4 regions of the Spirillospora sp. NPDC048824 genome follow, and region 1 is predicted to be linked to each of the others. Evidence: riboswitches for the same ligand, from Rfam matches in the RefSeq annotation. Region 1 holds a riboswitch; each other region holds the start of a gene.

The links. Region 1 has a riboswitch for cyclic di-AMP ahead of ACGFIS_RS20135 (D-alanyl-D-alanine carboxypeptidase family protein). Riboswitches for the same ligand answer to the same signal wherever they lie in the genome.
Region 2: it holds a riboswitch for cyclic di-AMP, as region 1 does, so the genes downstream of both, ACGFIS_RS04840 (NlpC/P60 family protein) here and ACGFIS_RS20135 (D-alanyl-D-alanine carboxypeptidase family protein) in region 1, are expected to answer to the same signal.
Region 3: it holds a riboswitch for cyclic di-AMP, as region 1 does, so the genes downstream of both, ACGFIS_RS34175 (NlpC/P60 family protein) here and ACGFIS_RS20135 (D-alanyl-D-alanine carboxypeptidase family protein) in region 1, are expected to answer to the same signal.
Region 4: it holds a riboswitch for cyclic di-AMP, as region 1 does, so the genes downstream of both, ACGFIS_RS08510 (CHAP domain-containing protein) here and ACGFIS_RS20135 (D-alanyl-D-alanine carboxypeptidase family protein) in region 1, are expected to answer to the same signal.

The regions. Positions count from the first base shown of each region.
Region 1 covers NZ_JBICUS010000009.1:210,948-214,148, reverse strand. Annotated here, with positions in the region: gene ACGFIS_RS20140 (PQQ-binding-like beta-propeller repeat protein) at 1-1,558, opposite strand, end outside; cyclic di-AMP (ydaO/yuaA leader) riboswitch at 1,842-2,027, shown strand; gene ACGFIS_RS20135 (D-alanyl-D-alanine carboxypeptidase family protein) at 2,034-2,687, shown strand; gene ACGFIS_RS20130 (MerR family transcriptional regulator) at 2,630-3,178, opposite strand; gene ACGFIS_RS20125 (hypothetical protein) at 3,175-3,201, opposite strand, start outside.
Region 2 covers NZ_JBICUS010000002.1:291,402-294,602, forward strand. Annotated here, with positions in the region: gene typA (translational GTPase TypA) at 1-822, opposite strand, end outside; cyclic di-AMP (ydaO/yuaA leader) riboswitch at 1,015-1,149, shown strand; gene ACGFIS_RS04840 (NlpC/P60 family protein) at 1,157-2,170, shown strand; gene ACGFIS_RS04845 ((deoxy)nucleoside triphosphate pyrophosphohydrolase) at 2,455-2,847, opposite strand; gene ACGFIS_RS04850 (Mut7-C RNAse domain-containing protein) at 2,879-3,201, opposite strand, start outside.
Region 3 covers NZ_JBICUS010000026.1:63,984-67,184, forward strand. Annotated here, with positions in the region: gene ACGFIS_RS34160 (VanW family protein) at 1-96, shown strand, start outside; gene ACGFIS_RS34165 (BlaI/MecI/CopY family transcriptional regulator) at 216-620, shown strand; gene ACGFIS_RS34170 (M56 family metallopeptidase) at 625-1,560, shown strand; cyclic di-AMP (ydaO/yuaA leader) riboswitch at 1,664-1,812, shown strand; gene ACGFIS_RS34175 (NlpC/P60 family protein) at 1,816-2,805, shown strand; gene ACGFIS_RS34180 (BlaI/MecI/CopY family transcriptional regulator) at 2,900-3,201, opposite strand, start outside.
Region 4 covers NZ_JBICUS010000003.1:451,338-454,538, forward strand. Annotated here, with positions in the region: gene ACGFIS_RS08505 (NlpC/P60 family protein) at 49-1,092, shown strand; cyclic di-AMP (ydaO/yuaA leader) riboswitch at 1,594-1,793, shown strand; cyclic di-AMP (ydaO/yuaA leader) riboswitch at 1,917-2,083, shown strand; gene ACGFIS_RS08510 (CHAP domain-containing protein) at 2,092-2,940, shown strand; gene ACGFIS_RS08515 (hypothetical protein) at 2,980-3,201, shown strand, end outside.

The DNA of each region.
Region 1 (3,201 bases):
ACGCCCCGGACGTCCAGCGCCGCCCGCCGCCGGCCACGTCCAGCGCGGTGATCTCCTCGCGGCCGAAGACGACCACCTGGCCGGCGGCCGCCAGTTCGCCGGTCGGGAGCCTGTCGAAGTCGACCTGATGCGTCCACAGCACCTCGCCCGTCCTGGAGCGGACTGCGCTGATCTCCCTGCCCTCGTTCAGGGTCAGGTACGTCACGCCGCCGTCGCCCGCGGCGGAGAAGCCGCCGTCGCGTTTCCACAGCACCTCGCCCGTGCGCGCATCCAGCGCGTGGACGATCCCGGTGCTGTCGTCCCCGTCCTTCTCGATCCCGTCCGCCAGCAGCACCCCGTCGGCGGCGGCCAGGGCCAGGGAGTCATCGCTGACGCGGCGCGTCCACCGGGAGCGTCCCTCGGGTGGCGGCCCCTGCGGCGCGCGGGAGCCCCGCCCCTCCGGCGGCCGCGAGCCGCCGCCCTGCCGGTCCCGGGTCCGGCGCCAGAGGAACGTCCCGAGGCCGCCCGCCGTCATGACGCCCGCGCCCACCCCGGCCAGGACCGTCCGCCGGGTGACGCCCTGCGGCGGGGGCGCCGTGCCCTGGACGGAATCGTCCGGGTCCTCCGTCGGCGCCTGACCGACCGCGGGGTCCGCGTCCGGCGGGTCGCCCGGCGGGGGGCGCGTCAGCGTCTCGGCCTCGGCGGTCCGGCGGTCGATCTCCTCCGCGATCGCCGGCGGCAGCCACCGGGCGCCCAGCAGGGACGGCCCCTCCGCATCCGGTGGTCCCAGCCGTTCCAGCACCCCGGCGGCGGACGGGCGCAGCCCGGGGTCGGCGTGCAGGCATGCCCCGATCAGGCCGCGCAGCCAGGGTTCGGTGATCGCGTCCAGGTCCGCCCGCGTGGTCAGCGCCCGCAGGTCGCGCGACCGCGCCGGCCCGGACCCGAACGGCTCCGCCCCGGTCGCCGCGTACGCCAGCGTCGCGCCCAGCGAGAACACGTCGGCCGCCGGCCCGGTCTTCTCCCCGCGGACCTGCTCGGGCGCCATGAACCCGGGGGTGCCGATGGGCGTGCCCACGCGCGTGACGGCCGTCGCGTCCTCCGGCCGGGCGATCCCGAAGTCGATCACGCGGGGGCCGCCCGCGGTCAGCATCACGTTGCCCGGCTTGAGGTCGCGGTGCACCACGCCCGCGCGGTGGATGTCCGCGAGCGCCTCGGCCAGCCCGGCCGCCAGCGGGCGGACGGCGTCCGGCGGCAGCGGGCCGAAGCCGCCGACGGCCTCCCGCAGCGACAGCCCCGGCAGGTAGGCGGTGACCAGCCAGGGCGGCGCCGCGTCCGGGTCGGCGTCCAGCACCGGCGCGGTGAACACCCCCGACACCTGGCGGGCGGCCTCCACCTCGCGGCGGAACCGGGCCGCGTACCGGGGCTCCCCCGCCTTCGACCGCCGGACGATCTTGACCGCGATCGGCCGGCCGGCCCCCGACCGCGCCAGGTAGACGACCCCCATCCCGCCCTCGCCGAGCCTGCCGAGGAGCCGGTAGGGACCCACCCGGTGCGGATCACCACGCCGAAGCGGCTCCACCGCCGTCCCCCTCCCGCCGCCGGACTCACTGGACCATGGTCGGGGGTCATCCACCGGGACCGGTCCCGGCGTGACGGAAGTGTAATCACGGCGTGAGATCCGGTGATCACGGTCGGTCGGACGGAGACGCGGTCTTCACCGGCTCTGACCTGGAATGCCGTCGGTTTGTGGCATGTTTGCATTCTCTTGAGCTTTTGATACCTTCTGTCCGAATTCGGCGCCCGCCAGGCGCCGTGGCCATCGACCAGTGAGCCGCCACATCCTCAGCCCACGGCCCAGGGTGGGGGCGGCCGCGCCGAGTCCGCTATCTGCGGAGCCGGGGAACCAGCGCGAGTGACGTCCAGGCCGACCTGCCTGTGCCGCCTCGCAGGGGTGAATCGACGCCTTCCCTCCATGTTCGAGGAGCGTCGTAGGGCGACTTCCACGTCCGAATCCGTCAGCTAACCCGGTAGGCGGTATGGAAGGAGCAGATGCCGTGACAGGTCGGCACGTCAGGAACGCCAAGTACCCCGCGCCGCTGATGGGCGCCGTCCTCGCCGGTGCCCTGGCCGGCACCCTCGCGCTGATGCCGCTGGACGGAGGTTCGGGCGACTCCGGCGTCCCCGCCTCTGCGAAGGTCTCGGCGAAGGACCCGGCGGACCGTGCCGAACGAACGGGTTCCCAGCGAGCCGAGGAAGCGCCGAGCGAACCGCCGGACGACTGCAAGCCGTCAGAGGCCACCGAGCACGGCTACCCCAACGGCCGGATTCCGGTCGGCGAACTCTGCCCGCTGCCCCAGCGGGACGAGCACCTGCGGGCCGACGCCGCGGTGGCGTTCTACAAGCTCAACGCCGCCTACCAGGAGCACTTCGGCGACGAGATGTGCGTGCGGAGCTCCTACCGCGGCTACGAGAAGCAGGAGGAGCTGTACCGGACCATGCCGGCGGGCTACGCCGCGCGCCCGGGCAACAGCAAGCACGGGATCGGCATCTCCGTCGACTTGTGCGACGGCGTTCAGGACGGCGGTTCACCCCAGTTCAAGTGGCTGGAGGACAACTCTGAGAAGTACGGCTGGATCCACCCGGCCTGGGCCTACAGCAACCCGTACGAACCGTGGCACTGGGAGTTCGACGTCGGCCAGGACGACTGACCGTGCCGCCCTGAGAGGCTCGTGCCCATGGCACCGGGGCCGGCGGCCAGGTCGGCGAACGGCAGCGGGCAGCCCCGTTCCCCGGCGCACGTGACAAGGTCGTCGCACCCGGCGTCCAGGGCTCGGCGCAGCGTGTCGGCGATGGTGCGCAGATCGGTGATCTTGGCTTCGACCTCGGCGAGCTTGGCGCTCGCCCGCGCCTGCAACCCGGCGTCGGCGCGGCGGTGCCGGTGGGTCCCGGCGTCCAGCAGTTCGGCGACCTCCTCCAGGGTGAACCCGAGCCGCTGCGCGGTCTTGATCACCCGCAGCAGCGTCACCGCCTCCGCCGGATACAGCCGGTGCCCGCCCGGCGTCCGCTCGGGCTCGGCGAGCAGGCCCCGCCGCTCGTAGTACCGCAGCGTCTGCAGGTTCACGCCGGCCGCCTCGGCGACCTGCCCGCTGCGCAACCCTCCGGACGCGCCGGGCCCGCCGGTGACGGCGGGCCCGGTCATCGCCGGCTCCCCGGGCCCGCCAG
Region 2 (3,201 bases), on a different contig from region 1:
CGCGGGCTTGCGGGTGAGCGCGTCGGTCATCAGCAGCTCGGTGATCTTCACCCGCTCGATGCTGCCGTCGTGCCGGCACCAGGCGACCTGCTGGCCCTTCTTGATCGTCCCGGCGTGCACCCGGCACAGCGCGATGCGGCCGAGGTAACTGGAGGCGTCCAGGTTGGTGACGTGCGCCCGCAGCGGGACGTCCGGGTCGAAGGACGGCGCCGGGATCGTCTCGGTGATGACCTTGAACAGCGGCTCCAGGTCGTCGCTGCCGGGCATGGCGCCGTCGGCGGGCTTGTCCAGCGACGCCCGCCCGGCGCGGCCCGACGCGTACACGATCGGGAAGTCGATCTGCTCCTCGTCGGCGTCGAGGTCCATGAACAGCTCGTACGTCTCGTCCACGACCTCGTCGATGCGGGCGTCGGGACGGTCGGTCTTGTTCACGACCAGGATCACCGGCAGCCGCGCGGCGAGCGCCTTGCGCAGCACGAACCGCGTCTGCGGGAGCGGGCCCTCGCTGGCGTCCACCAGCAGGACGACGCCGTCCACCATGGACAGCCCGCGCTCCACCTCACCGCCGAAGTCCGCGTGCCCCGGGGTGTCGATGATGTTGATCGTCAGCCCGTTGTGCCGCACGGCGGTGTTCTTGGCGAGAATGGTGATCCCCTTCTCGCGCTCCAGATCGTCGGAGTCCATCACGCGGTCGTCGACGGTCTGGTTCTCCCGGAAGGCCCCGGACTGCCAGAGCATGGCGTCGACCAGCGTCGTCTTTCCGTGGTCGACGTGGGCGACGATCGCGACGTTCCGGAGGTCATCGCGCGTGGTGATGGGCATGCGGGGCTCGCCTTGGGGTGAGAGTTCGGGATCCGCCGCAGAACACGGCATCGGCCATTCTACTTGCCCGTGCCCGCAACCCGTTCGGCGAAGGCCTCCCCACCGGTCACAGGGACCCCGATTCGCCAACTTTGCTCGTTCTTTGTAATCTTTCCGAGATCCGGTCGTCCGAGGCCCCCTCTCCCCGGGGCTGCGACCGGAGCGCCGAATCTCCCGCGAACGGGAGAGCCGGGGACCCAGGTCCCTGGGGTGAATCGACACACGTCGTAGGGCGACTCCTGGCCCGAACCCGTCAGCTAACCCGGTAGGCGCGCGAGGAGAGGAGAACACCGGCTTGGCACCGGCCCCCCGACGGTGGCGGCGCGTCACGCCCGCCGCCACGGCCACGATGCTCCTGATCGGCCTCGGCGCCACCGCGCCCGTCGCCGCCCACGCCACGTCGCCGTTCCAGCTCGCCGCCGCGACCTCCCCGACCCCCACTCCGACGACGGAGGAGGGGCTGCGCAAAAGCCTCGACGCGCTGAACGAAGAGGCCGAGATCCTCACCGAGAAGTACAACAAGACCCGCGTCGACCTGGGCAAGGCCAAGAAGGCCGAGCAGGCCGCCGCCAAGGAGGCCGCGGCGTTGCGCGCCCAGGCCACCCCCGCCCGCGAGCGGCTCGGACGGATGGCGGCCGCGAACTACATGACCGGCGCCCCCGACGTGATCTTCGGTGCCGACGGCTCGGCCGAAGGGCTGGCCGAACGCGCCTACCTGACCCAGAGCCAGATCACCACCGTCCAGGCGCTGCAGAAGCAGATCGAGCAGGCCGAGACCGCGCAGCGCACCGCCGAGGCGAAGAAGGCGCAGGTCGAGAAGGCCGCCGCGGACGCCGAGAAGGCCCGCGAAGCGGCCAGGCAGAAGGTCGCCGAGGTCACGAAGCGGCTGGACAAGCTGACCACCACCCGGGTCAGCGACCCCCGCAGCGGCCTGCGCGCGACCGTGAAGGGATCGGGTGCGCCGGCCGACATGGCCCGCAAGGCGCTCACCAAACTCGGCTCGCCGTACGTGTGGGCCGCCGCCAGGCCGAACAGCTTCGACTGCTCAGGGCTCGTCGTCTGGGCGTACGCCCAGATCGGCAAGCGCGGGCTGCCGCACTACACCGGCGCCCTGTACGGACTCGGTTCCAAGGTCCCCCGGAACCAGCTCCGCTCCGGCGACCTGGTCTACTTCGGCGGCAGCCTCCACCACATGGGCATCTACCTCAGCGACGGCAAGTACCTGCACGCCCCGCAGACCGGTGATGTGGTGAAGATCTCCAAGATGTCCGACCGCTCCGACTACGCCGGCGCGAATCGCATCTCCTGAGAACGTCGGGGGCTTCCCGCGGCGCGGCGGGAAGCCCTCGTCCTTTTTTTGCAGTGCCCTTGGCGGTCGGGCCCTGGAGGGCCCTCCCTTCGGCGGGCACTGCGTGCGATCGCTGCATCGCTCCGGCTCGCCTTGCGGCTCGCTGCGCGATCAGGTTTCTTGCTTCGCTCGAAGCCTGCCTTCGGACGCGATCGCGACGGTTTGGGTCGTCGCGGGGTCGGGGTGGGGGCCGGGGTCGTCCGCCCCTTCGGACGGCGGGCGTCTTGCTTCTGCGGCGGGCCGTCTCAGGTGAGGCCCTGGTGGGCGAGGGCGTCGATTACGGGGAGGTCGCCGGGGAGCCAGGCGACGTCGTACAGCTCGTCCGGGGACAGCCAGCGGAGCGCCAGGTGTTCCAGGGCCTGCGGTTCGCCCTCGGTGATCTGCGCCGTCCACACCCGGAGCACGGCCTGCCCGCTGAGCCGCCAGTCGCCGCCGATCCGGTCTTTCAACCGGATCTTGATGGCGAGCTCCTCGTGGCACTCGCGCACCAGCGCGTCCTCGTCCGTCTCGCCCGGGTCGACCTTCCCGCCGGGCAGCTCCCAGCCGCCCGCCATGTGCGGCGGCTCGGCACGCTGGGCGCTCAGCAACCGCCCGTCGGAAATGATCGCCGCCCCGACCACCACGAGATCGTTCGCCACCGGCTCCTCTTCCCTGTCGTCCCCATCGGCGTCAGACGGCGCTTCCGGCCCGTCCGGTCTCCCGGATGGACTCGACCTGGCGTGTCGCGTCACGGACGATCTCCTCCAGGTGGCCGCCGTGCGCGCCGCGCCAGTAGAGCTGACCGCAGTCGGCGCAGCGGCCGTAGACGTCGTAGCTGCGGCGCGTGCCCAGCTCAAGGTCGCCTTCGATCTCCTGCTTGTCGACCGGGACGAGTTCACCGTTGCAGGCGGTGCAGCGCGTCCACGGGCGGAGCACGGGCGCGAACCGGTCCAGGAGGTCGCGGAGCTGGTCGTCCGGGCGTGAGCCGCGGACGTACGCGCCGAACCACAGTG
Region 3 (3,201 bases), on a different contig from region 1:
GACGTCTGGCGGATCTTCAAGCAGGACGGAAAGGTCGTGCGCCGCCAGAAGTTCCATACGACCTATGCCGCCGAGCCACGCATCACATGCCGTTAACGATCACCGCCGATGCGCGCCGTCGGGGGGCCGCCGGCGTCGGTTGGAAGCCGTCCCCAGCCGGGGCGCCGAAGGCTCAAGATGTCCCCGTTCCCGCCCACGGCCGACTCTCCGGCAGAATGTGGGCAGGACGGAGGTGCCGTGTGGCCGGATTGAGCGGATCGCTCGAGCGTTCCATCATGGACGTGCTCTGGGAGGCCCCCAGCCCGCTACGCGTTCGTGAGCTTCTGGCGAAGCTGAACGAGGACGCCGACAAGGCGCTGGCCTACAACACCGTCCAGACGGTCGCCGAGCGGCTGGCGCAGAAGGGGCTGCTGCAGCGCACGCAGGACGGGCCGGCCTTCCGCTACGCCCCCACCCGTGCGCGGGAAGAGTATGCGGTCGAGTTGATGCTCGACGCTCTCACCGAGTCTCCCGACCACGGGGGCATCCTCGCGAGATTCGCCGAAAGCGTCCCTCCGGAAGACGTCCGCCACCTGCTGGACGCGCTGCGCCGGCGGACGTCCGACGGCCAAGAGGCGTGACGGCGTGATCTACCTGGTGGTCGGCCTGATCTGCACGGCGGTCCTGCTGGGCTGTCTGGCGGGGCCCGCCCTCGATCGGCTTCGGCGTCCCGCCGCGCACCCGGGGATCGCCATCGCCTGCTGGGCCGCGGCCCTCACCGGCACATTCATCGCCGGCATCGGGATCATCGCGGCGGCGTTGCTGTCGCCCCCGGCGCCCGGCCACGGCTTCCTGGAGTGGCTGCGCGACTGCCTGCCCCATCACGGGGATTCGGCGATCATCATCGCGGCGGCCGCCAGCCTGGTGGTGCTCACGGCCTGCTGTTCGCGGCTCGCCCGCAGCCTGCCCCGGCTCGTCCGTGCGGTACGTCACCGCCGCCGGCACCGGGAGATGCTGCGGCTCGTCGCGAAGGAGCACGGTCAGCATGGGGACGTCCTCGTGCTCGACCATCCCGTCCCGGTCGCGTACTCGCTGCCGGCCAGGCATCGCGCGATCGTCGTCAGCACCGGCACACAGGACGCTCTCACTCCCGACGAGTTCGGCGCGGTTCTGGTCCATGAGCGAGCCCACCTGCGTCAGCGGCATCACGCACTGCTGCTCATGCTCGACCTGGCCCACGCCCTGCTGCCCCGGCTGCCCACGGTCCGCCGGGCGAAGAAGAACTTCCCGCTGCTGCTGGAGATGGCCGCCGACGATGCGGCGGCCCGCGCATGTGGAAGGCGAACGCTCGTCGACGCCCTGCACCGGCTCGCGGCGACGCCGGGCGTGGCGGGCGCCCTCGGCGCCGCCGGGTCTTCGACCGGTGCGCTGGCGGAGCGGGTCCGGCGGCTCGAGTCCGCCGAGGCGACGAAGCCGCGCCGGGCGGTCCGGATGGCGGCCTCCGCCTTCGTGGCCGCCGCCGTCGCCACTCCCCTGATGGTCGCCGCCGCGACCATCATGGAGCTGTCCTACATCTGCTGAGACCGTTGAGGCGGTTTGTCGCAATCGGCCACTTGAGTGGCGAATGAGGCCGCTATCTCCTACGCTCCGTAGGAGCCATGGCGAGGCGTCCCCGCCGGGGACAGCGATGGCCACGCCGAATCCAGCGGACCACGCCGTCCGAGGGAGCCGGGGAACCATTCTCCACTGGGGTGAATCCGCTCTGCGCGAGCGGTAGGGCGACTCCGGCCCGAACCCGGCAGCTCACCCGGTAGGCGGCACAGGAGAGGACACCGCATGCAGCGACGAGCTGCCGGAGACAGAACGGCCCGCCGCCGGATCATCACCAGGACGGCATGGACGGCGTCGATCGCTCTTTCCGCGACGCTCGTGGCCCCCGCACCCGCCTGGTCGGAGCCCGACCCGTCCCGCAGGGAGCTGACCGCGCAGCAGAAGAAGCTCGCCGATGAGGCGGAGAAGCTCAGCGAGCAGTACAACGGGCTGCGGGTGCGACTGCGGCAGGCCCAACGCGCCGCCAAGGTGGCCGACGGGAACGCCGCACGCCAGAAGAAGGCGCTGGAGGAGACGCGGGCCAGGATCGTCAAGCTCGCCGCGGACAGCTACAAGAACGGCCCGCGGGACCCGGCGGTCGCCTTCGCCTCGTCCGGGGACCCGCAGGCCGTCCTTGACCGGTCGGCCACACTCAACTACTTCGCCAGCCAGGAAAGCGCTCGCGTCACTCAGCTGCTGCAGACGATGCAGACGGCGGAACGTGCCCGCAAATCGGCCGAAACGCATGCGAAACAGGTCCACGAACTCACCGCCGAGGCGAAGAAGAAGCGCACGGAACTCCAGGCCAAGCTGACGAAGGTCGAGGCCAAGCTGGGTACCGGCTCGGGCGCTCGCACCAACGCGGGACCCGCTCCCAATGTGGACCCCGGAGGCGCCTCCGCCAAGGCCATGGGCGCGGTCAGAGCGGCTTTGAGCCAGCGCGGCGTCCCGTACTCCTGGGGTGGGGGCAGCGCATCCGGCCCGACCTACGGCACCGCACAGGGCGCCAACATCAAGGGGTTCGACTGCTCGGGATTGACGATGTACGCCTACGCCCAGGTCGGCATCAGCCTGCCCCACTACACCGGCAGCCAGTACACCGCCGGCACCCGCGTCTCCCAAAGCCAACTCAAGCCCGGTGACCTGGTCTTCTTCTACAGCGACCTGCACCACATGGGCCTGTACATCGGCAACGGGAAGATGGTCCACGCCCCCGTCATCCACCCCCTGGGGTGACGGGGGCGTCACCCGGAACACCTCCGACACGGTGCCCCTCAGTCACAGCCTGACGGGCTGTAGGCGGGCGGCTGATCAAACTGGGCGACCGCGCTCATTTGGTGTCCCGCGGTGGCACGACCTTGAGGGCCGCTTGCAGGGCCTCACTCTCCTCCGGCGAGAGATCCGACAGGAAGTGCACGAGCGCGGCGGCCTGGTTGCTACTGGTCGACAGTGCCTCGCGCATCAGCTTGGCCGTGTAACCCTCCCGCGAGGCGACCGCCTCGTACTCGTAGGCGCGCCCGACCCGCTTCCTGCGCAGCCATCCCTTCTTGTGCAGGTTGTCCATCACCGTCATCACCGTGGTGTAGGCGATCGACCGCTCCTGCTGGAGGTCCTCCAGGACCTCACGGACAT
Region 4 (3,201 bases), on a different contig from region 1:
GCTAATGTCATCCGCTGACTGTCGTGGACGAGAGGGGCGAAACCGACCGTGGCCAATGATCTCATCGGGCAAGCAGCGCACGAGCGCGACCGGCGAGGGGGCGCGGCGAACAGAGGCGCCTCCCGTCGCCTGGCGGCCGTCGCGTGCCTGACGCTGACGGTCTCCCTCGCGTCTCCCCCGGTCGTGGCGCACGCCGAGCCCGAGCCGACCAGGGCGCAGGTCCAGAAGAAGCTCGACAAGCTGGCCGAGGAGATGGACCAGAAGGTCGAGAAGTTCAACCAGCTCAACGAGAAGCTCAAGATCGCCAAGAAGAAGTACAAGGTCGCGAGCAAGTCGAGCAAGCGGGAGCAGGCCGCCTTCGAGGAGCAGCGCGCCAAGATCGCCCAGATGGCGGCCGCCGCGTACAAGAACGGTGACACGGCCAACGTCACCGGCTTCGTCGGCACCGGCGACCCGCAGGCGATCCTGGACCAGGCGGCCGTCTTCTCGCATCTGTCGCACGAGCGCAGCTCCCAGCTGACCCAGTTCCTCGCGACCGCCCAGCGGCTCCGCCGCGAGGAGGCGCAGGCCAAGGCCTCCTACGACGATGTGAAGGCCAAGAGCACGGAGCTGAAGGAGCAGAAGAAGAAGCTCGACAAGGAGGTCGCCAAGCAGAAGGCCCTGCTGCGGCGGCTCGGCGGCGGGACCTCGTCCGGCGGCTCGGGCAGCGTCGGCGGCACCTACAACGGCCCGGCCAGCGGCTCGGCCCGCGTGGCGCTCAACTTCGCCTACGCCCAGCTCGGCAAGCCGTACTCCTACGGCGCCACCGGCCCGAACTCCTACGACTGCTCCGGCCTGACGATGAAGGCGTGGGCCGCGGCGGGCGTGAACATCACCCGCACCACCAACACCCAGTACGCCGCCACCAAGCGGGTGTCCAAGAGCAACCTGCAGCCCGGCGACCTGGTGTTCTTCAGCGGCCTCGGGCACATGGGCATGTACGTGGGCGGCGGCAAGATGATCCACGCGCCGCGCACCGGCAAGAACGTCGAGGTCGTGAGCATCACCTCGGGCTACTACCTGAGCAACTACTACGGCGCCGGGCGCCCCTGACGCCCCGCACCGGAGCGCCCGCGATGGGCGTGACGGAGCCCTTTGTGACAGCGGACCAGGCTTGACCTGGTCCGTTGTTGATTTTGGGGGGGTTTGCCATCTGTTGGGGCTTTGGTACGTTGTCACCACTCACGGCGCCCTCCAGACGCCGTGGCCCCGAGGCGCCCACCAGGCGCAACGGCCCCCGCGCGGCACATCCAGCTGCCGCGTGACTGCGGCGCGAGCCACGTGCCGCTCCCCCCGGCGGCACGATCCACGCGTCGCCCCCCGGTACCCGACGGGTACCGCAGACGGTCTCCCAGCAGACCCGGCCGGCCCGGCCCACCGTGCGCACGCCCGCAGCGTGCATGGCGCTGAGAGCGCTGCCACGGCGGATCCCGCGGATCAGGCCCAGGACGGTCCCCGCAAACGGGCCGCCGTCCGCACACACAACATCAGGCGCCGCTCTTTCGCACGCGGGAGACAGGTCCCGCGCACGGGCCCCATCACGCCCCCAGGATCGCAGCGGCAGCGCCGAATCCGCCGACGAGCGGAACCGGGGACCCATATCCGCCGGAGTCCAGGGACCGTCCCTGGACGGGCATTCCGGCACCCGGGGTGAATCGGTGCGTCTCTCACCGCCGAACGGTGGGAGCCCGCCGTAGGGCCACTTCCACGCCCGAACCCGTCAGCTAACCCGGTAGGCGTCTGGAAGAAGAAGGAGAGAAACCCGCAGCGTTACCTGGGCGTGGCCGCCCGAGTGCGGCCACGCCCGGCTTTCCCTTCCTTCCGCACGGGCGCCCCCGCCCGGCGGAACCCCCATCCGAACCGGCGTGCCCGCCCCCGGGCCGCCACCGCCGAGTCCGCGGTTCACCGTGCCCAGACGCACGGGAGCGCGGAGCCGGGGACCCACTGTGTCCTTTCGGGGTGAATCGGCCTGCCCAGCGGGCCGTAGGGCGGCTTCCACGCCCGAACCCGTCAGCTAACCCGGTAGGCGGCATGGAAGTCAGGAGATCCCCCATGCCAGGCGCGCATCGCAAGAAGATTCCGGGCAAGCACCGCAAGCCCAGTACCTTGGCCATCACCTGGCGGACGGCCGGCGGCGTGATCGTCGGCGCCGCCGTTCTCGGCACCGCCGCGGCCACCGCGCAGGCGTCGGTCCTGCCGTTCGCCTCCGTTCCCACCCACGCCGCCGCGGCCGGCCCGGCCGCCGGCGGGGACGCGGGCAAGTCCACACCCGGTTCCAAGTCCTCGTCCAAGGACAGGTCCGGCTCCAAGGACGAGAACCGGAGTAAGTCCAAGGACGGTGGCAAGGAGGGCGAGCCCACCGGAAAGGGCCGACCGCAGTCCGGCGCCCCCAAGAAGCCGTCAGAGGATTCGCGGCCCACCGCCGGCGAGGCCATCGAGCTCGCCAGGGCGCAGGTCGGCATCGCGGAGGACGGCAGCGGCAAGACCAAGTTCAACACGTGGTACGTGGAATCCGCCCGCGCCAAGGAGACCGTCGCGCGCGACGGCGGCTCCGTCCAGGCGTACGACGACGCCGCCTGGTGCGACATGTTCGTCTCATGGATCGGCGAGCAGATCGGCCTCAGCGACCAGTTCGGCAGCGACGCCTGGACCATCGCCCACGCCGAGTGGTTCCGGGACCAGGGGCGCTGGGGCACCGAGCCCAAGCCCGGCGCGATCGTCTTCTACGCCTGGAACGGCGGCAAGGACATCGGCGACATCGTCCACGTCGGCATGGTGACCAAGAAGATCGACGACGGCACCATCGAGGCGGTCGAGGGCAACACCGACAACGCCGTCCGGGTCAGGGAACGCTCGACCGGCACCGTCGTCGGCTACGGCTACCCCGAGTACAGGTCCTGACGTCCCCTCCTCCCCCGCCGGCTGCATAGGATCACGCGCATGGAGGACGGTCCCGGGCAGGCCGGAAACGGCGGCCCCGTCACGCGCCGCAGGGCACTCGCCCTGGGCGCCGGCGGGGCCGCCGTGCTGCTGGGCGCCGGCGCGGGGCTCCTCGGCACACGTTCCGGCGACGACGGAGCGCCGGACGCCCAGGCGACGCCGCCCCCCAACGCCGCGCAGGCCGCCGGAGCGTTCAGCCCCGCGGACGCCGCCGCCGTCCTC